2 regions of the Enterococcus sp. CR-Ec1 genome follow, and region 2 is predicted to be linked to the other one. Evidence: predicted binding sites of a transcription regulator. Region 2 holds the regulator's gene; the other holds the start of a gene.
What was found. Region 2 encodes LexA, which represses DNA repair genes until DNA is damaged. Its sites were predicted from a motif close to CNAACANNTGTTNG; they were not measured.
Positions count from the first base shown of each region.

Region 1 (11,152 bases), 380 kb from region 2:
GCAGAAAGCCGTGTTGACTTTCGCGAATTAGTCAAAGACTTGGCAAGTGAATTTCATACCCGGATTGAACTGCGCCAAATCGGTGTCAGGGATGAAGCGAAGGCACTAGGCGGAGTTGGGCCCTGTGGTCGCAAACTATGCTGTGCGACGTTTTTAGGGGATTTTATCCCTGTATCCATCAAGATGGCTAAAGATCAAGGACTTTCCTTGAATCCTGCGAAAATCTCAGGATTATGCGGTCGTTTGATGTGCTGTCTTAAGTATGAAAGTGAAGAATATGAGCGGGCGAAAAAAGAATTGCCGGATCGCGGCAAGGAAGTTGAAACGCCAGATGGCAAAGGACGTGTGGTTGGGCTGGACCTGTTGAGCCGAGTGATCAAAGTCCGTTTGCATGATCGGCAAACACCAATCGAATATGATTATGAAGAACTAGTGACAAAATAAGTAGGTGACCATAATGAGCATGGACAAACGATCAATATATGACGGATTGAATCAGTTAGAATCGGAGTTGCAAAATTCCTTAAATAATCTAGCGGAAATGAAGCAGTCTTTGCAAGAAATCGTCGAAAAAAATACGACATTAGAATTGGAAAATCAACGCTTACGTGAACACATTCGTGAGTTGAACCAAGTGGCAGATGCACCCGCTGAATCGGTCAAACAAGAACTTTCTAAATCACGAATGAATTTAGAAAAGATTTACGAAGAAGGATTTCATGTTTGTTATGACTTATACGGTTCTCGCAGAGAACATGATGAACCTTGTGCATTTTGTCTAGAAGTGATCTATCGTGAAAGCGGCAAATAACTGACTGACAGTCTAATAGGTTCGTTAGAAAAAAGATCAGTTTCCACTGGTCTTTTTTTCGAAAGGAGCAGTACATGCAAAAGCAACAAAGTTATAAACAAGACACTGGAAAACTGTATCTTGTTCCGACACCGATCGGGAACTTGGAAGATATGACGGTCCGTTGTGTCAAAATTTTAAAAGAAGCGGACCTGATCGCAAGTGAAGATACTCGCAATACCCAGAAATTGTTGAATCATTTTGAGATCTCGACACCGCAAAAAAGCTTACATGAACACAATTATAAAGAGCGAGTTCCGCATTTGGTAGAACAGCTGCAGATGGGCAAGACCATTGCCCAATGCAGCGATGCTGGTATGCCCTCCATCAGTGATCCGGGGCATGAATTAGTCAAGGCCTGTCTAGCTGAAGGAATCGCGGTGATTGCGCTTCCGGGACCTACGGCAGGTTTGACAGCGTTGATTGCTTCAGGCTTATCGCCGCAACCAAATCTTTTTTATGGCTTTTTACCTCGTAAGAAAAAAGAACAAAAACAAGCCTTGAGTGAATTAGCGACCCAGAAAGCAACGATGATTTTTTATGAGTCACCCTATCGAATCGCAGCGACGATTGAAACAATGCTAGAGGTATTTGGTGAACGTCAGGCAGTCATTTGCCGAGAATTGACAAAAATCCATGAAGAATACTTGCGAGGGACCTTTTCTGAATTGATCGACTATTTAGAGCAGCAGCCAATCAAAGGAGAATGCTGTCTGTTGGTGGAAGGCTCTTCTGAAATACATGAAATTGTTTATGAAGGAAGTTACGCAGAACAAGTAGCTGCCTTGATGGAAGAGGCCGAAATGTCCTCAAAAGAAGCAATCAAAGAAGTGGCTAAACGTAATCAAGTAAAGAAACAGCTTGTCTATCAAGCGTATCACCAAATAGAAGAGTAATCATACCGAGACTTCTCTCGGTATTTTTTTGTACCACACGCTCACTTATGTGATATTACCTAACATATAAAGTCAGCTATTTTCAGAAAATTCATGTTTTTCTCAGAAAAATCTAGCTTATTCGAAAATATGGTGTTAGGATAGCTAACATATAGAAAGGGAGGCGTGTAAAATGGATACAGGGAATATTGCATTTATTTTAATTTGTAGCGGTATGGTTTTTCTAATGACTCCAGCATTGGCATTTTTTTATGGAGGATTGGAACGACGCAAAAACATCCTCAATACCATGATGATGGTGATTTGTACGATGGGCTTGGCGTCCGTCCTCTGGGTCGCTCTAGGGTATACATTATCCTTTAGCGGGACAGGATCATTTATTGGCAATTTAGACAAAGTCTTTTTCAATCATGTTTCGATGTCAGAAGGAGAGGGAATTCCAGAAGGGTTGTTTGCTGCCTTTCAAATGATGTTTGCTTTGATCACAACGGCGATTATCACTGGATCAGTCGTTGGAAGAATGCGGTTCTCTGCTATTTTTCTATTTATTGGCTTCTGGCTGGTTTTCGTGTATTTTCCAATGGCGCATATGGTGTGGGGCGGTGGCTTCTTAGATGCGATCGGCTCGATCGACTTTGCAGGAGGCAATGTCGTTCACATCAGTTCGGGAATCAGTGGGCTAGTCTTAGCGATCGTTGTCGGTAAGCGACGAGAATTTCATCAAACCGAATATCGTCCTCATAATATTCCCTTTGTTGTACTAGGTGCCGGTCTTTTATGGTTTGGCTGGTTTGGCTTTAATGCTGGCTCTGCGTTAGCAGCTGATGGTCTAGCGATCCACGCCCTAATGACCACGAATACAGCAGCAGCCAGTGCGATGCTTTCTTGGATGCTGATCGAAAAAATCGTCGTGGGAAAACCGACAATCGTCGGTGCTTGTACAGGTGCAGTGGTGGGCTTAGTTGCCATCACACCAGGGGCGGGGTTTGTCTCCCTTTGGTCTTCCTTTATCATTGGCGCTTTAGTCAGTCCGTTTTGTTACTTCTTTATTTCCGTCATCAAACATCGATTAGGGTTAGATGATGCATTGGATGCCTTTGGTTGTCACGGGGTAGGCGGAATCTTCGGTGGTTTGATGACCGGGATCTTTGCCGATCCCGCTGTTGGTGGACATTCAGGATTGCTTTATGGCGGTGTTGATCTTTTTATCGCACAAGCCGAAAGTATCGTATTTACGATTTTGTTCGCTGGTATCCTATCCTTTGTCATAATTACCTTGATCAAATGGGTGATGCCGATTCGCGTATCTCAGCAAGAAGAAGCGGTGGGGATGGATCGGATCGAACATGATGAAACGGCCTATCCTACCTTTATGGGGTTAGATTCTTAAGAGTGGAGGAGCAGTCATGAAAAAAGTTGAAGCGATTATTCGCCAAGAAAAATTAGAGGAGCTAAAAGCCGCTTTGGATCAATCGGATCTGATCAGTGGGATGACGGTCAGTCAAGTTCTCGGGTGTGGCAATCAAAAAGGGTTAAAAGAGTTTATTCGTGGCCAAGAAGTGATCACGACTCTCTTACCGAAAGTAAATGTCCGCTTTGTTTTGGCAGATGAAAAAGTCGATGCCGTGATTGAGCTGATTGTATCGATCTGTCGGACAGATGAAGTCGGTGATGGCAAAATATTCGTCTACCCTTTGGAAGAAGCGATTCGGATTCGCACCAATGAACGAGGAGAAGCTGCCTTATAGCAGAACTTCTTGGGTCATGAACCGTGCAGCAAAAGTAGCGAACGTATAGGGAAGGGCCAATGAAAATTGGTCCTTTTTGCGTCTTTGTCTTGATTCCTTGCTTGATAGGGAACTTCTGTTCGTTTATAATAAGAAGCGAGGTGAGCAACGATGTCGGAACTGCAATTTCCCTTAAAAAATGATACGAGCCGCAAAATTATTCATATTGATATGGATGCTTTTTTTGCTTCGGTGGAAGAACGGGATGATCCTGAGCTGGCCAAGCATCCCCTTGTCATTGCCCGTCACCCAAGTGATACCGGCGGCCGAGGAGTGGTCACGACAGCGAATTATCTGGCGCGACAATATGGCATCCATTCGGCAATGAGCGCACAAAAAGCCTACGAGCTTTGTCCGCAAGCGATTTTTAAACCGGGGAATCATCAAAAGTATCGTGAAGTGTCCCAGCAAGTCAGAGAAATTTTTCACCGATACACCGACATCATCGAACCAGTTTCAATTGATGAAGCGTATCTGGACGTCACAGTGAACAAAATCAACTGTCCTTCAGCAATTAAGATCGCTCGTCTGATTCAGCGAGACATCTGGCATGAGACCCATTTGACTTGTTCGGCAGGCGTCAGTTACAACAAATTTTTGGCAAAATTGTCCTCGGATTATCATAAACCACGAGGGTTAACAGTGGTGATGCCGGATGAGGCAGTGGCCTTTTTACAACAACTACCCATCGATAAATTTCATGGGATCGGGAAGAAAACTGTCCCCAGGATGCATGAGTTAGGCATTTTTACAGGAGCAGATCTATACACTTGGAGTGAGATGGCGTTGATCCGCGAATTTGGCAAAATGGGGTATTCTTTGTATCGTAAAGTTAGAGGAATCCATGATTCACCAGTCAGTGTGACCAGAGAACGAAAATCAGTCGGTAAGGAGCATACATACGGCAATCCATTAACGAGTGAAGAACAAGTCTTAAGTCAATTACGCGCCATCGCAGAAGAAGTTGAGAGATCACTAAAGCGCACACAGAAACATGGCAAAACAGTCGTGTTGAAAGTCCGTTACAGTGATTACTCTACGATCACTAAACGAGTGACTTTGCCGATTTACGTTCATAAAAAAGAACAGTTATTTTCGGAAGCCAGTCTCATTTGGGAAGAGATTTTAGGTCTTGAAAAAGGCATTCGTCTTTTGGGAATCACCGTCACAAATCTCGATCCTCTGACCTATGAAAATATCGTACTGCCTTTATGGCAAACATCTGACGATCAGTAGACCTAAAAAGGAGGACCAATATGACGATCTATCAAGTATATGAAACGATGATTGCTTTGGCTGATGAAGAACGAAGGGAAAAAATGGCCGCCTATATGCGGCATCAGTTTGAGTTTTTAGGCATCCCTACACCGTTGCGCCGTCAGCAGGAAAAAGCAGCCTTTAAAGTAGCAAAACAAATGAAACGAATCGATTGGGAATTTATCGATCAATGTTGGCAAAGCAGCTATCGGGAACACCAGTACCTTGCGATTGATTATTTAGTGGCGCTGGAGCCCTTTTTATCAGCCGTTGATCTAGCAAAAATTGAACAGTTAGTCATAACGAAATCTTGGTGGGATAGCGTGGACGCACTAAGTGAGGTCGTCAGAAAGCTTGTTCGCCGACTGCCAGCGTTAAAGGTTGAGATGCTTCGTTGGAGTCTTGAGGATAATCTTTGGCTACGGCGAGTGGCGATTCTTCACCAATTGTTGCAAAAAGAACAGATGGATCGACCATTACTTGAAGAGATCCTTGTCAACAATTTGGGGAGTTCTGAATTCTTTATCAACAAAGCCATTGGCTGGAGCTTGCGAGACTATGCCAAGACGAATCCTCAGTGGGTCCAAGATTTTCTTCTACGCCATCAAAAAAGTCTGGCGCCTTTGACGGTTCGTGAAGCAAGTAAGTACCTTTAAAAAGCTTGGTCACTGATTTTTATATAACAAAAAAAACACCGTGCATCATCTTTGAAGGAAGATGTGGTGACCCCAAAAGTTCGATTTTTTGGTCTAACTTTTGGGGTCATCTCAAGATGCACGGTGTTTTGAGTCGTTAAATTTGTTTTTTGATTTGTTCGTAGCTTGCTTCAGCATCTTTGCACTTTGCCCAGATAACCGCTTTTCCTTGTTCTCGAGATGCAGCAAGATCAATGATTCGTTGATTGCTGCTACCACGAAACTGCAAGTTTAGGTTTCGCTTGCTGAGTTCAAAACGGCCGTCCACCAAAATATCAATTTTGGATAAAAGTTCTAGTTTGTCAGGGGTTTCCAAGAGCAGTTCTTCGTAAGTGTAGCCTGACCAGCTCCAAATGTCCTTGCTATGACCAAATTCGGCGCGAACGCGATCAACAACTTTCAGACAGACCGTCGTGTTCAAGAAAGGTTCGCCGCCTAGGAGGGTCAGTCCTTGAACATAGTCATGTCGCAGATCCTCAATGATTCGATCCTCTAGCTCTTGGGTAAAAGGTGTGCCGTAGCGAAAGTTTTGGACGGCTTTGTTGAAACAGCCTTCACAAGCAAACAGGCAGCCGCTCACATATAAACTATTTCGGATGCCTTCACCGTCCACAAAGTTGAAGGCTTTGTAATCAGCAATATAATTTTGACTGTACTCGTTTGCTTTCCATTCTTGGGGCTTAGGATTTCTCATACGAAAACTTCTTTCTATTGTGAATTACAGGGGTTGTTCGATAAAAGGAGTGTAGAAGAAATCTAACACTCCTTTTATGATTATTCTTGCAAATGTTTGACCCGAGCAGAGATTTCTTTGTGACGACCGTTGACCATCGGGCGAGCTTGAGGATTTCCAAGATACCCGCAGGTTCTTTTGACAACATCACAACTTTTTGGATCGTGATTGCCACATTGTGGACATTCAAAGCCTCGTTCGGTTGGATTAAAGTCTCCTTCATATCCGCACTCGTAACAGTGATCGATAGGGGTATTTGTTCCAAGATAAGCGACCCGATCATATGCGTAATCCCAAACTGCTTCTAACGCTTTTGGATTTTGCTGCAAGACTGGATATTCACAGTAATGAATAAAGCCACCAGAACAGTATTTTGGATAGTCCTTTTCAAAATCAAGTTTCTCAAATGGTGTCGGATTTTTCCGCACATCATAGTGGAAGCTATTGGTATAATATTCTTTGTCGGTAATATTTTCAACTTCACCGAATTTTTCGGTATCTAAGCGACAGAAACGATCGGTCAAGCTTTCACTAGGGGTCGAGTACACACTGAAATGATAGCCGTATTCATCGCCCCAGGCATCGGCATGAGCTTTCAATTCTTTCACGATCGCCATCGTAAAGGCCTTTGCTTCTGGGTCTTGTTCCCAAGTTCCACCGTAAAAAGCCGAAGCAGCTTCGTATAAACCAATGTAACCAAGCGAAACAGTGGCACGTTTGTTTTTGAATAATTCGTTGACATTGTCTTTGCGATCCAAACGTTCACCGAAAGCCCCATACATATAAAGGATCGGCGCATTGGCGGGACTCGCTTCTTTACAGCGTTCCACTCGATAGACAAGGGCATCTTTAACGATTTGCAGACGGTCCTCCAGCAGTGACCAGAATTTTTCTTGATCGCCATTTGCTTCTAAGGCGATCCGTGGAATATTCAATGTCACGACACCTAGATTCATCCGACCGACATTGATTTCTTCACCACGTTCGTTTTTCCAGCCTTGCAAGAAAGAACGACAGCCCATCGGCACTTTAAAGCTGCCAGTCAATTCAACCAATTTATCATAATTCAAAATATCCGGATACATCCGTTTAGTGGCACATTCTAAAGCCAGTTCTTTAATATCATAGTTCGGATCGGTAGGTGCCAAGTTGACCCCACGGCGAATACTAAAAATCAATTTCGGGAAAATAGCAGTACGCTTTTCACTGCCTAACCCGTTGATGCGAATTTGGAGAATCGCTCGTTGAATTTCCCGTTCGAACCAGTTGGTTCCTAAACCAAAGCCAAGGGAAGTAAACGGCGTTTGTCCGTTAGAGGTGAATAACGTATTGATTTCGTATTCTAGACTTTGCATTGCATCGTAGATATCTTTGCGGGTTTTGCTCTTCGCGTAAGCTTCCCGACGTTCGGGTGTCTCAATCCATTCTTCGGCATCTTTTAAATGTTTTTGGTAATTCAACTCAGCAAAAGGAGCCAATAATTCATCTGTTCGATCAGCAGAACAGCCACCATATTGACTCGATGCTACATTTGCAATGATTTGTGAGATTTGAGCGGTGGCCGTTTGGATCGATTTTGGCGATTCCACTTCGGCGTTCCCAATTTTAAATCCATTATTTAGCATGCCTTTAAAATCGATTAGGCAGCAGTTAGTCATTGGGGTATATGGATGATAATCCAAGTCATGGTAATGAATGTCGCCTTTTTGGTGGGCATTTGCCACGTGAGGAGGCAGCATTTTCAAACCAATCGATTTTCCTACGATCCCAGCGGTCAAATCACGTTGTGTGTTGAACACGTTACTATCCTTATTGGCATTTTCATTGACGACCGATTGATCTTTATTCATCAATTTATTGATCGTAAAGTTGATGTCTGTTGCTTTGCTGCGTTCGAAATCACGATGGGTCCGGTAGTTGATATATTCTTCAGCCAAGGCATACTCGTTTTTTGCTAACAAGATATGCTCGACGATATTTTGGATCTCATAGATTTTTACATTTGTACGAAAACGTTCCGCGATCTCGTGATCGACACTGTCAACGATCTCGGTGATTTTTTCGTGGTCGATGGGAGAAAGCTCACCGTTGATTTTTCTCAGGGCTTTCACTAACGCATCATAAATTTTTTGATCATCAAAATCGACAAGCCGTCCATCACGTTTTACGATTTTTAACTGACGCAAAGCGGACTGTCTTTCCAACCCTTGCTCAGGATTTCTCTTAATGTTCATCATTTCTACCACTCCTTATCTTCCACAATATAATAAAACAAATTGTAGAAATGAGCAACTATATATAGTAGTCGAAAAGGGTTTGTGTTTTGGATATACACAATATATGGTGTATATTCATTGAGGTGTTTTCGAGAAAACTTGATAAGATTAAGGATTTGGTTGTTCCATGTTTCACATAATGAATAAAAACTTTTTTAAATATATTTTTTCTCTGTTTTGAAGCAGAAGTATTCAATGATAAAGTATGCTACCATAAGGAGAGAATTTTTTTAAAGGAGGGTTCTGTGTGAAAAATATGATCGATGTGAAGCATCTGACAAAAAGTTACGGCACCCGTTTCAATCAAACCAAAGTATTAGATAACCTTTCTTTTGCAGTGGATCAAGGAGAATTTGTTGGGGTCATGGGGCCAAGCGGTGCTGGGAAAACGACCTTGATGAATCTTTTGTCTTCAATCATGCGACCTAGCTTAGGCTCGATCTATATCGATGGCAAAGACATTACCCGAATGTCGGAAAAAGCCCTCAGCGATTTTCGCCGTCAGCAGATTGGCTTCATCTTTCAAGATTTTAATCTTTTAGAGACATTGACAGCCAGAGACAATATTTTGCTGCCTTTAGCGATTGATCGTTTGCCCGTGAAGGAAACCCAAGTACGTATCGAGGAGACGGCCAATTTGTTAGGGATCGAACACTTGTTGGATCGCTACCCAGAAGAATTGTCTGTAGGGCAAAAACAAAGGGTCGCTGCTGCTCGGGCGATCATCAGTCGTCCGGCGGTCCTTTTTGCTGATGAACCCACGGGAGCCCTTGATTCAAAAGCGGCAACAGAATTGTTACGGTATTTAGCGCAGATCAATCAACAAGAAAAAACGACGATCTTGATGGTCACCCACGATCCTTTTACCGCCAGCTACTGCAATCGGATTCTGTTCATTCGCGATGGTGTCTTCTTTGCGGAAGTTGTCAAAAAAGGCAGCCGTCAGGAATTTTTCGAAAAAATCATCGATATGCAGGCTACGATTGGAGGCGGTCCGCGCCATGTTGTTTAAAATCGGCTGGCGGAGTTTTTTGCGGCAGTTTCGCAATTATATGGTGTATTTTATTTGTATGATGACCGCCGTGATGATTTTTTATTCCTTTAACGCCTTGATGAATGATCGTCTGCTGAATCAACGGGTCCAGCAAGACATCCGCATTGAAGGGGTTTTAGGATTCGGCAGCAGTGTGGTTGCCTTTGTCGTCTTGTTTTTTATGCTGAGTGCCAATCATTTTTTTCTTAGTCAGCGACAAAAAGAAATCAGTGTTTACCAGCTTTTGGGGTTGCGGCAAGGTCGTCTTGCTTGGCTGTTGCTACGGGAAACGTTTTTACTAAATTTTTTCTCTCTAGTGACCGGTATCTTTATGGGAATTATTTTTTCAAAATTCTTCTCAATGATTTTGATTCGGGCAATGGGCCTAAATTTGACCAGTCATTTCTTTAATTCACCGCAATCGATTTTTTCGACGGTCTTTGTCTTTATCGCCGCAATGATTATATTGAGTATTCAAGTGATCCTTTTTGTTTGGCGTACCCCAATGAGTGAATTGATCAAGACCGAATACCGCTTACCGATCAAAAAAATGAAAATGACTCCGTTTCGTACATTGATGGGGGTCCTAGGTCTGATTTTACTTGGGGTAGGGTATTATCTGTCATTGACCCTAAGGGAAACATGGACCAACTATATCACGTATACGCAAGATTTTTCAGCGATTCTATGGATCCCTTTACTGATTCTATTTTGCTGTATAACGGCAACCTATCTCTTTTTTGATTGTTCCTTGCCAGCACTGTTGTATTTTTTGAGTAAACCAAAAAAACGCCTTATCAAAGGGGCGAAGTTGATTGCTTACAATAACGTGCGTGCTTACTTGCAAAGGACGTGGAAAAGCTACGCCCTTTTGACGATTATCACTGCAATCGCGATTTCATTGATAGGGGGAACAATGGGGGTCATCTCTTTGAATTACCAAGCAACGAACCGTATCTATCCAACTTCCTTTCAGGTGTCAGGAGAGCAGGCAGGGGCCTTGCGTACCCTTTTAGAAAAGTCGGATGTGCCAATTACAGCGGAACAAGCAATTCCCTACAAAATGACCAATATGACGGTGCAGACACGCTACCTAGGAGAATTGCAAGATGAAAGTGTCGAAAATATGATGGTGAATCTGGTGGCACTTTCGGATTATCAGCGTCTGCGAAAACTGGTTCCGGGTGCTCCTGAGATTCGACTGAGTACTGATAAGCAAGCTGTACTTTTTGACAGTCAATACGACGTAACTCGTTCATTTATCACATATCGCGATGAAGTCAAAGTCGGCAGTCAGCATAATTTTAAACTCATTCAAGCCGAACAAGATTATTTTGGTGATAGTGCTTTACGCTATTCTTTACCCAATGTCCTTGTCATTCAAGATGAGGCGTACCAACAAATCAAAGGATTCACCTATACCATTGCTTATTTACAGACCGAAAAGGTGCAAACAGACGCGCTGACACAGTTGTTGGATGAAGAGCTGCCAATCGAGTGGGCGCATCCATTGACCTATGAATTTAGCGACGACCAAAAAAACGTACGCTTTTATCCAGAGACCGCTCGGGATTCAAGTAGTGATAGTGGTCAGACGACCGCATATCGGCTAACGTTAGCCAATC
Region 1 covers NZ_CP025223.1:1,419,638-1,430,789, forward strand. The annotation lists gene CXM95_RS06815 (PSP1 domain-containing protein) at 1-444, shown strand, start outside; gene CXM95_RS06820 (DNA replication initiation control protein YabA) at 464-811, shown strand; gene rsmI (16S rRNA (cytidine(1402)-2'-O)-methyltransferase) at 886-1,746, shown strand; gene CXM95_RS06830 (ammonium transporter) at 1,919-3,136, shown strand; gene CXM95_RS06835 (P-II family nitrogen regulator) at 3,153-3,494, shown strand; gene dinB (DNA polymerase IV) at 3,645-4,769, shown strand; gene CXM95_RS06845 (DNA alkylation repair protein) at 4,790-5,446, shown strand; gene nrdG (anaerobic ribonucleoside-triphosphate reductase activating protein) at 5,583-6,179, opposite strand; gene nrdD (anaerobic ribonucleoside-triphosphate reductase) at 6,260-8,455, opposite strand; gene CXM95_RS06865 (ABC transporter ATP-binding protein) at 8,742-9,506, shown strand; gene CXM95_RS06870 (FtsX-like permease family protein) at 9,496-11,152, shown strand, end outside.
Region 1: the regulator LexA is predicted to act here: its motif matches at 3,603-3,616, upstream of dinB (DNA polymerase IV).

Region 2 (11,152 bases):
AACATTCGGTTTGCTTCTCCAAAAAATCCAGCCCCAGAATTAGCAGAGAACGGAGAACCCGGTCAAGAAAGAAAGATCGAGCTCGAACTAAAAGTCTTAGCAGATGTTGGTTTAGTTGGTTTCCCTTCAGTTGGGAAGTCAACATTACTCTCTGTGATTTCGTCTGCTCGTCCAAAAATCGGCGCGTATCATTTTACAACACTGGTACCAAATTTAGGCATGGTAACGACCACTGATGGTCGTAGTTTTGCAGTAGCCGATCTGCCTGGCTTGATCGAAGGTGCTTCGCAAGGTGTTGGTTTAGGGACTCAGTTTTTACGTCATATCGAACGGACGCGGGTTATTTTACATGTGATCGATATGAGCGGCATGGAAGGGCGCGATCCATATGAAGACTATTTATCCATCAACAATGAATTGTCGACCCATAACTTGCGCTTACTAGAACGCCCACAGATCATCGTTGCCAATAAGATGGATATGCCGGATGCTGAAGAAAACCTAGCCCTTTTCAAAGAGCAGCTGGCAAAAGAAAAAACGGATGAGTTCGCGGATGAACCAATGATTTTCCCAATCTCTGGTGTCACTCGTAAGGGAATCGATGCCTTGCTGAATGCGACAGCGGATCTATTGGAAGTCACTCCTGAGTTCCTCTTGTACGATGAAGAAATCGAAGAAGATGTGGTTCATTACGGCTTCCAATCGGATGAACCGGAGTTTGCAATCGATCGCGATCCTGATGCAACTTGGATCTTGAGCGGTGAGAAAATCGAAAAACTATTCCAAATGACGAACTTTGATCACGATGAGACTGTAATGCGTTTTGCTCGTCAATTACGTGGATTGGGTGTCGATGAAGCATTGCGTGCGAGAGGTGCCAAAGACGGTGATATTGTGCGTATCGGTAATTTTGAATTTGAGTTTGTCGAATAAGCGTTTAAAAGAACATCATTTTTTTAAAAAAATCCTTCATAGTTGAATTGGTTTTGACTGCCGATCATTGATTTTCTCTAAGAAATCAATGATCGGCAGTCTTTTTGGTTTCTTTTTTCATTTAAATGATTTACTGTTAAAATAAAGAAAAAAACAAATAAACCAAAGGGAGCGATTTTTATGTCAAAACGAGTCATTGTAATGAACTTTGATGCTAGTGCCAAAGCGTATCAAGCCTTTTCTGAAGTGAAACGGATGCATATGGAACGAAAGATCAAAGGAGAGCAAATGGCGGTTCTTACCCATACCAATGAAGGCGTACATCAATTTAAAGTCGAGGATTTTCTTGATTTTACTGGAAACAATAAGACATCAACTGGTGGTTTGATCGGGATGCTCGTTGGTGTGTTAGGTGGGCCTTTGGGAATCATGCTGGGCTGGTTTGGCGGTAGTATGATCGGTGCTACTCGTGACGCAAAAGAGATCCAAAATGCGCAAATGCTCTTCGAACACGTCGGAAACCAAATTGGTGTAGGCGATACGGGGTTATTATTGATTGCCGATGAAGAGGACAATCGTCCTTTGAACCAACAGATCATGAATGAATTAGGCGGTGACATCACTCGTTTTGACTACGATGATGTCGAGGCAGAGATCGAGACGGCCAAAAAAGTCGAAGAATCCACCAAGGCACGTGTTCAAGAGGATTGGAAAAATTCCCATAACGATGAATCCGATAGCCAATCCGAGAAATAAAAACCGCAAGCTTCAATTGCAACTTGATTTCTTTTCCGCTAAAATTGGAAAGAGATGAAAGGAAAGAAGCTTATGGAATTAGAATTTTTAGGAACAGGTGCTGGAGTGCCTGCGAAACATCGAAATGTGACCAGCACTGCGTTACGATTATTAGATGAACGCAATGCCGTTTGGCTTTTTGATTGTGGCGAAGGGACACAAATGCAGATCTTGCATTCTACGATTAGACCGAGAAAGATTGAAAAAATCTTTATTACCCATCTTCATGGTGATCATATTTATGGATTGCCAGGATTGATCAGCAGCCGCTCCTTTCAAGGCGGAGACACACCTCTAGAGATTTATGGACCCAAGGGGATCAAAGCATACATTCAAACCGTTTTGCGGATTTCTCAGACGAAAGTCAGCTATCCATTGCATTTTTTTGAGATTGAAGAAGAAGGGATTCTTTTTAAAGATCAGCAATTTGAAGTATCTTGTCTGCGCCTTGATCACGGGATTGATAGTTTTGGCTATCGTATTGTCGAAGCAAGCCATCAAGGGGAGTTGCAAGTGCAAGCATTGCTTGAACTTGGGCTGAAACCTGGTCCTGTCTTCGGACGTTTGAAAAAAGGTGAAGTAGTTACCCTCGATGATGGTCGTCAAATCAATGGGGCTGATTTTTTAGGTCAAGCCAAAAAAGGACGGATCGTGACAATATTAGGTGACACCCGTAAATGTCAAAACGCCGTGCTTTTAGCGAAAGATGCGGATGTTTTGGTACATGAAAGTACCTTCAACAAAGAAGAAGCCAAGTTGGCTCGCGCTTATTTTCATTCGACGACGCGACAAGCTGCTGAAGTTGCCCAAGAAGCTCACGCCAAGCGTTTGCTATTGACCCATATCAGCGCGCGCTATGTTGGCAAAGATATTACAAATTTAGTAAATGAAGCAAAAGAAGTATTTCCGAATACGTTGATCGTCAAAGATTTTGATGTTGTCGAGATCCCTTTTGCCGGAGAGGAAGAATCAGATGAACTTGGAGAATAAAGTTGTCGTTGTAACAGGAGGTTCTGCCGGACTTGGAGAACAAATCTGTTATGAAGCCGCAAAACGTGGTGCGATCGTCGTGACTTGTGCCCGGAGGACGAATTTGATTGGGAAAGTCAAAGAGCAATGTATGGAATTAAGCGGCAAAGAAGCGTATGCGTTTCAATTGGACGTAGCAAATCCTGAAAGCGTGGAGCGCTTATTAGAAAAAATTAGTGAGAAAGTCGGAAAGATCGATGTCTTTGTCAATAATGCTGGCTATGGGATCTTTCAAGAGTTTACAGAGATGGATCCTGCGGTCATCCGTAATATGTTTGAAGTCAATGTACTTGGGATGATGGTTTTGACTCAGCAAGTTGCGATTCAAATGGCTGAACAAAAGCATGGTCATATCATAAACGTTGCTTCAATTGCGGGTAAGATCGCTACGCCGAAGACCGCAGTTTACTCTGCAACGAAATTTGCTGTACTTGGTTTTTCTAACGCCTTACGTTTAGAACTAAAACCACTGGGGATCAACGTAACAACGGTCAACCCAGGGCCGATCGAAACGGCATTCTTTGACCAAGCAGATCCTAGCGGTAGTTACTTATCATCGGTGGGCAGCCTTGTCCTTGAACCAAACAAATTGGCACAAACGATCGTCAAAGCCATGATTCATCCAAAACGAGAAATCAATCGCCCACATATTTTAGGGGCGGCAGCAAAACTGTATACACTGTTTCCTGCAATCGGGGATTATATGGCAGGAACGATGTTCAACAAAAAATAGGAGTTGAAACCCATGAAAAATCAATGGCGTGTTATCGTTGGTATTTTACTGATTTTAGTGATCGTTTTATTTGCGGTTGCAAACAATATGACTGTTCCGATCAATTTTGGCTTCACAACGATTCAATCGCCACTGATCTTAGTCATTATTGGTTCTGCTTTGTTAGGCGCATTGATTTTGTTGCTGGTTTCCACAAGTGCAATGTTCCGTCAAAAAAAAGAACTAAAACAATTGAGAAAAGAGCTCTCGGATTATCGCACGAATAACGAGAAAGTTCTGCAAGATGAACGAGAAGCCTTGGAACGAGAATATACCAACAAGCAGGCGGAGTTAGCAGCTAGGCAGCAACAACTCGACGATCAAGAAGCGCAACTTTCGTCACGTGCTGCAGGCGCCTCAACGCCGCCAACGATTGATGAAGAAATGAAGTCTTTTGAATCGCAAGCCTAGAATACATGAGAGCAATTAAGAAAAGAGTTTGCCGGCGCATCGTTCGCTGCAAGCTCTTTTTTGTGATATGAAAAAATAAATTGTTTCTTTCGTTGTTTTTCCTTTTTACATAAACTTTGCTATAATAACCTAGTTAGGAGTGATTTGGTGAAACGTGCAAATTTTCATTGGGTGCGACCGCAAGATAGCGAAGCTACCCCTGTATTTAAAGAATTGATCCAAGCAAGAAAGATTCCTGAGCGCATCGGCGCGTTGCTATGGCAAAGAAATATTCGAACAGCAGAAGCGCTAGACGCTTTTTTATCAACGGATCTGCAATACCTTCATGATCCGTTTCTCTTTCATGATATGGATAAGGCCGTGGAACGGATCCATGAAGCCATTTTAAATGGTGAGCGGATCTTGATTTATGGCGACTATGACGCAGATGGGATTACGAGCACCACCGTATTAAAAGAAACACTGGAGTTGCTAGGGACTGAAGCTGAATATTATCTGCCCAATCGCTTTTCAGATGGGTATGGTCCCAACATAACTGTCTATCAAGATAAAATTGCGGCAGGGACTCAATTGATCATCACCGTTGATAATGGGGTATCTGGACATGAGGCAATTGCTTATGCTCAAGGGCAAGGGGTCGATGTGATCGTGACGGATCACCATGAACTTCCTGCAGAACTCCCAGAAGCCTTTGCCATCGTTCATCCCCGTCACCCTGAAGGAAACTATCCGTTTGGTGATTTAGCGGGAGTCGGTGTCGCATTTAAAGTGGCTTGTGCCCTATTAGAAGAAGTGCCCGTCGAACTGCTGGACCTTGTTGCAATTGGGACGATTGCTGATATGGTTTCTTTGACAGATGAGAATCGACTACTAGTCAGCAATGGCCTGAAAATGATCCAACAAACTGATCGGCTTGGTTTGAATGAGTTGTTGACGGTCAGTGGATTGAAAAAACGAACAGTCAACGAAATCGATATTGGTTTTGCTGTTGGCCCCCGCCTCAATGCAATTGGTCGGTTGGAAGATCCTAATCCTGCTGTTCGTTTGTTAACCACATTTGATGAAGAAGAAGCAGTAACCTTAGCCAAGACATTAGATACGATCAATCAGCAGCGAAAAACTTTCGTTGAAGAAATCATGAAAGAAGCGCAAGAAAAAATCGACCCTGCCAATCATGTTCATCTGGTCGTAGGTGATAACTGGCACGAAGGGGTTTTAGGAATCGTAGCTGGACGTATCATGCAAAGTACCGGACAGCCCGTGATTGTTTTGACCAAAAAAGAAAATGGGTTAGCAAAAGGGTCAGGTAGAAGTGTCGCTGCGTTGAATCTATTTGAAATGTTGGCTACGATGAAAGACATGTTTACCAGTTTTGGTGGTCATCATGCGGCGGTTGGCTTAAGTATCCCGATTGATCATTTGGACATGCTACAAGCTCAGATGAATCGCTATGTGGAAGAAAATGGAATTGATCTTAGTCAGGGAATCCCCTTAGCGATCGATGAGGAACTGCCATTGGCGGAAGTATCGATCAACTTTATTGAGTCTTTAAACGTTTTAGCGCCTTTCGGAACGGACAATCCGTTACCGAAATTTCTGTTTTCCAATTTATCGACTCAAAATGCCCGCCAGATTGGTACCGAAAACCAGCACTTGAAGTTAGTGATGACAGATGAGTCCAATCTACAGCTAGATGTGATTGGCTTTGGTTTTGGAAAAGACTCAGTAGAGTTTGAAAATGATCGACTATCGATCGTCGGTCAGCTTTCAATCAATGAATGGAATGGCAACAAAAAACCGCAGCTGATGTTGGATGACTTTGCAGTGGAAGGGCTGCAGTTGTTTGATTATCGTTCGAAAAGGAGTCGGCAAGGTGTCTCTCTGGGAAATGAAACATTAGGGGTCGTTTTCAATAAGAAACTGCCTCGAGAGCTGCAAGGATTTTGTGGACAAACGATCTTATTCGACTCGGTGGCTGCTGTGAAAGATACATTTTGTGCTGGTCCGTTCCAAGAGATCGCGTTTTTAGATTGTCCTGCTGATATTGCTGTGATCAAAGAGGTCGTTCAAGCGCTTCATGCTTCAAGAATTGCGTTTGTGTTTTACTCGACGGAAGATGCCTATTTAGACGGGGTAGGAACCAGAGAGCAATATGGTCGGCTTTTTCAATTGATCAAGCAGCAGCCTCGTTTGGATATTCGCTACAAATTAAAGATGGTCGCTAACTATCTAAAAATTCCAGAAAAATTACTTATTTTTATGATTCAGGTGTTTTCTGAGCTGGAATTTGTTACAATACAAGATGGTGTTTTGAATAAAACGGCTGATCCTGTTTCTCGTCCGCTGACAGAGAGTCATTTGTATCAGCAACGACAAAAAATGATCAAAACAGAAGAATTTTTATTAATGAGTGATTTATCAACCCTACGTCAGTGGTTGACAGTCTAGGAGGAAAAAAAATGGATTTAAAAGAGTATATTGCTAGTATTCCGGATTATCCCCAAGAGGGAATTATTTTTCGGGACATCTCGCCGCTAATGGCTGATGGAGAAGCGTATCGTTATGCGACACAGCAGATCGTTGAGTATGCACAAGAAAAAGGCATCGATATGGTGGTAGGACCAGAAGCCCGCGGATTTATCGTTGGTTGCCCAGTTGCGTACCAGTTAGGTGTCGGCTTTGCCCCAGTACGTAAAAAAGGCAAATTGCCACGGGAAACCATTGAAGCAGAGTATGAAAAAGAGTATGGCGTGGATGTTTTGACGTTGCATGCCGATGCTATCAAACCAGGACAACGTGTCTTGATTTGTGACGATCTACTAGCAACTGGCGGAACGATCAAAGCAACGATTGAACTCGTAGAAAAACTAGGCGGTATCGTTGTGGGCTGTGCCTTTTTGATCGAACTAATGGATTTACATGGAAGAGATAAAATCCAAGGTGTTGAAATCAAGACGTTAATGGAATACTAAAAAAGAAGAAACAAAAAAGGACTCGCAGGAGTCCTTTTTTGTTTCTTCTGCCTTATGGCGTATGTAGGGGAAGGATCATGGTTCGTAACGATAAAAATCATGATCGTGATAATAATGGCGGTTACGTTTGCGCTCTGCTTGGCGGAATTTCTTTTCATCCCATAGCATGAACCAAAGCATCATTAGAGGACAAAAAATCAGAACAGCACTTAGAACGCCAAAATAGCCAATAACAATACCCATCAATAAAACCCATAACATAAAACCAAATCGACGAACTGCTTTCATCTCATTCACTCCTTAAATAATACGAACTTATGTTTGTATACTTATTATACGAATGTTTGTTCGGTTTGTAAAGAGGAAAGAAAAAAAATCTTCGTAAAAACGAAGATTTCCTAGTCAGCTCGTTGAGCATCAAAGCAGATGTCGATACAACCCAACAACCAATCCTAAAATCGTTACGTCAGGCAAAATGATTGGTTCTAAGTAATCATTTTCCGGTTGTAAACGAATGTAATTCTTTTCTTTATAGAATCGTTTGCAAGTAGCTTCATCTTCATCTGTCATAGCGATCACAATATCACCATTTTGCGCACTTTGTTGTTTGCGAACGATCACTTGATCGCCGTCAAGGATGCCAGCATTGATCATACTTTCTCCTCGGATCGTCAACATAAACAAACTACCGGTACTATTTGCTAAATCTGGCGGAATTGGAAAGAAATCGGATGCATCTTCCACTGCTAAAATCGGTTCTCCCGCAGTTACGACACCAAGCATCGGAATGGATGCTGGCTGAACATCGATTTTTTCAAGACCGGAAGAAGTTAATTCAATGGCTCTGGGTTTTGTAGGATCTCGCAAGATCAACCCCTTTTTTTCAAGTCGGGACAAATGGCCATGAACAGTTGAGGTAGAAGATAACTGAACGGCTTCGCCAATTTCGCGAACAGTCGGCGGATAGCCTTTTTCAGTGACACGGGTATGAATGAACTTAAGAATTTCGATTTGTCGATTTTCTGTTCGTTTTGCCAAAACTGACACCTTCTTTCATTTGATAACATTAGTGTACCATAGGTATATCGAATATTCAAACAAATGTTCGCTTTTTACACTATTGTTTTTATTCGCTAGTTTGTAGTAAAATCAAGAGGGAAAAGGAGGAACGAATATGCTATCTCAAGAAAAATTAGCTCGAATCAATGAACTTGCCAACAAGAAAAAAACAGAGGGTTTGACTGAGGCAGAAACGAACGAACAAAAAGTTCTACGTGACGAGTATTTAACCGCCTTTCGTGGAGGAATGCGTCACCATATCGAAGGAATGAAGATCGTTGATCCTGAAGGTGCTGATGTGACACCAGAGAAATTAAAAGAGATTCAAAAGAAAAAAGGTCTCCACGGCAGATAATTGTGAATTCCTTTTCATTGCTATTGAAATAAGCATCTGAATCACGTATAATAAAAGATGTAATAAAGGTAAAAAAAACCTAAATTAGGAGGAACTACCATTGTTTGATAAAATCGATCAATTAGGAGTGAACACCCTTCGTACATTAAGTATCGAAGCCGTACAAAAAGCCAATTCAGGACATCCAGGATTACCGATGGGGGCAGCACCCATGGCCTATGCCTTGTGGACCAAACACTTGAAAGTCAATCCAACGACTTCTCGCAACTGGGTGGATCGTGACCGTTTTGTTTTGTCTGCTGGACACGGTTCGGCGTTATTGTACAGCTTGTTGCATGTGTCTGGTTACGATGTGACCATTGAGGATCTAAAAAACTTCCGTCAATGGGATAGCCGCACGCCAGGACATCCAGAAGTCGATCACACAGACGGCGTGGAAGCAACCACTGGACCTTTAGGACAAGGGATCGCCATGGCAGTCGGTATGGCAATGGCCGAAGCCCACTTGGCTGCAACCTACAATCGCGACAAGTATCAAGTCATCGATCACTATACCTATGCCTTATGTGGCGATGGGGATTTGATGGAAGGTGTTTCGCAAGAAGCTGCATCCATGGCGGGTCACATGAAATTAGATAAACTGATCGTCTTGTACGATTCAAATGACATTTCCCTAGATGGTCCGACTTCAAAAGCCTTTACAGAAAATGTCGGTGCGCGTTTTGAAGCGTATGGCTGGCAACACATTCTCGTTGAAGACGGCAATGATTTAGAAGCAATCTCAAAAGCGATCGACGAAGCAAAAGCTGAAAGCGACAAACCAACCTTGATCGAAATCAAGACTGTGATCGGATACGGTGCGCCAAATCAAGGCACCTCTGCCGTTCATGGTGCGCCGATCGGTGCCGAAGGCATTTCTGCAGCTAAAGCGATTTATGGTTGGGAATACCCAGAATTTACCGTACCTGAAGAAGTTGCCGCGCGCTTCAAAGAAACCATGATCGATGAAGGGCAAAAAGCTGAAGCCGCTTGGAACGAAACCTTCCGTGCCTATGAAGCAGCCTACCCAGAACTTGCTGCGCAATTCAAACAAGCCTTTGCGGGTGAATTGCCAGCAGATTGGGATGCAACATTACCAAGCTACGAAGTTGGCAGCTCACAAGCTAGTCGGGTTTCTAGCAAAGAGATGATCCAAGCCTTATCCAAAGCCGTCCCTAGTCTCTGGGGTGGATCGGCTGACCTTTCTGGCTCCAACAACACGATGGTGGCAGCAGAAAAAGACTTTGAACCTGGCCAATACGAAGGCCGCAACATTTGGTTTGGTGTCCGAGAATTTGCGATGGCGGCAGCCATGAACGGCATCCAATTGCATGGCGGTACCCGAATCTATGGCGGGACCTTCTTCGTCTTCGTTGATTACTTGCGTCCAGCGGTGCGCTTGTCTGCGATCCAGCATGCACCTGTGATCTATGTCTTGACACATGACTCCGTGGCGGTTGGGGAAGATGGACCGACCCACGAGCCAATCGAGCAATTAGCTAGCGTCCGTTGCATGCCAAATGTCCAAGTGATTCGTCCAGCAGACGGCAACGAAACCCGTGCTGCTTGGAAACTGGCTATGACAACAACGGATAAACCAACGGTCTTAGTCTTAAGCCGACAAAATCTACCAGTGATCGAAGGCACGCAAACCGGTGCGGATGAAAATGTCGCAAAAGGTGGTTACGTGATTTCAAAACAAGCTGGTGAAACACCAGCGGGTATTTTGATCGCCACAGGTTCTGAAGTGAATCTTGCGGTCCAAGCACAAGCTAAATTGGCAGAAGAAGGCATCGATGTATCGGTGGTCTCCTTACCAAGCTTTGATTTGTTTGAAGCACAAAGCTCAGAATACAAAGAAAGCGTCTTGCCAAAAGCAGTGAAGAAACGGGTAGCGATTGAAGCGGCTTCCCCATTTGGTTGGGAACGTTACACCGGTTGCCATGGAAAAGTGATCGCGATCGATCACTTCGGTGCATCAGCACCTGGCGACAAAGTATTAGCAGAATTCGGCTTTAGTGTTGAAAATGTTGTGAATACTTTTAAATCAATCGATTAATTGATCGACAATCAATCAAAGCTAGCACGTTCGAGAATCTTTTCGATTTTCGAGCGTGTTTTTTTCGAGTACTGCTCACTCTGAAAGTGCCAGAGTGACTTATTTAAGGTAGTAGTGGCTAAGATTTCTGAAAAATGGTTTCACCACAAGATATAGACTTTTTTAAATAGTAAGAGAGAAGCAATACAACCCCATTCTAATAGTTTTTTTAAAAACTTCTCAGTGATTAACAAACTGAGAGGGATGTCCAGGAAGTTTTTTAAAAGTCTTTTGTCGGGTCGGAAGTGAACATTGTTTGCACTGCTAGGCATTTTTCCGTATAATAGCTGTATTGATTTATTTGAAAAAACGTACAGTTACTGGAGGAAAAAGATGGGAAGTTATCAAACAAGAAGTGAAAGACATCATCAACCAAAGAAGACGATGAAAAGACCTAGTAAAAAGGCGGTGGTCTCTTTGATGGGTGCAGGAATGATGTTAGCGCCAATGACGGTCACTTTCGTTCCTCAACAGGTACAAGCTGCTGAGAATCAATATGCGACGCAGGACATCTCAGGGTTCATCGAACAAATTGGCTGGTCAGCACAAGATGTTGCTGCCAACAATGATCTATATGCTTCTGTGATGATCGCTCAAGCGATTTTGGAAAGCGGCTATGGTTCTTCCGCATTATCCAATGCCCCCTATTACAATTTATTTGGGGTCAAAGGCAGTTACAACGGACAAAG
Region 2 covers NZ_CP025223.1:1,796,287-1,807,438, forward strand. The annotation lists gene obgE (GTPase ObgE) at 1-933, shown strand, start outside; gene CXM95_RS08625 (DUF456 domain-containing protein) at 1,114-1,689, shown strand; gene rnz (ribonuclease Z) at 1,762-2,718, shown strand; gene CXM95_RS08635 (SDR family NAD(P)-dependent oxidoreductase) at 2,702-3,490, shown strand; gene CXM95_RS08640 (lipopolysaccharide assembly protein LapA domain-containing protein) at 3,503-3,940, shown strand; gene recJ (single-stranded-DNA-specific exonuclease RecJ) at 4,088-6,388, shown strand; gene CXM95_RS08650 (adenine phosphoribosyltransferase) at 6,400-6,912, shown strand; gene CXM95_RS08655 (hypothetical protein) at 6,988-7,200, opposite strand; gene lexA (transcriptional repressor LexA) at 7,330-7,950, opposite strand; gene CXM95_RS08665 (DUF896 family protein) at 8,087-8,326, shown strand; gene tkt (transketolase) at 8,427-10,424, shown strand; gene CXM95_RS08675 (glucosaminidase domain-containing protein) at 10,797-11,152, shown strand, end outside.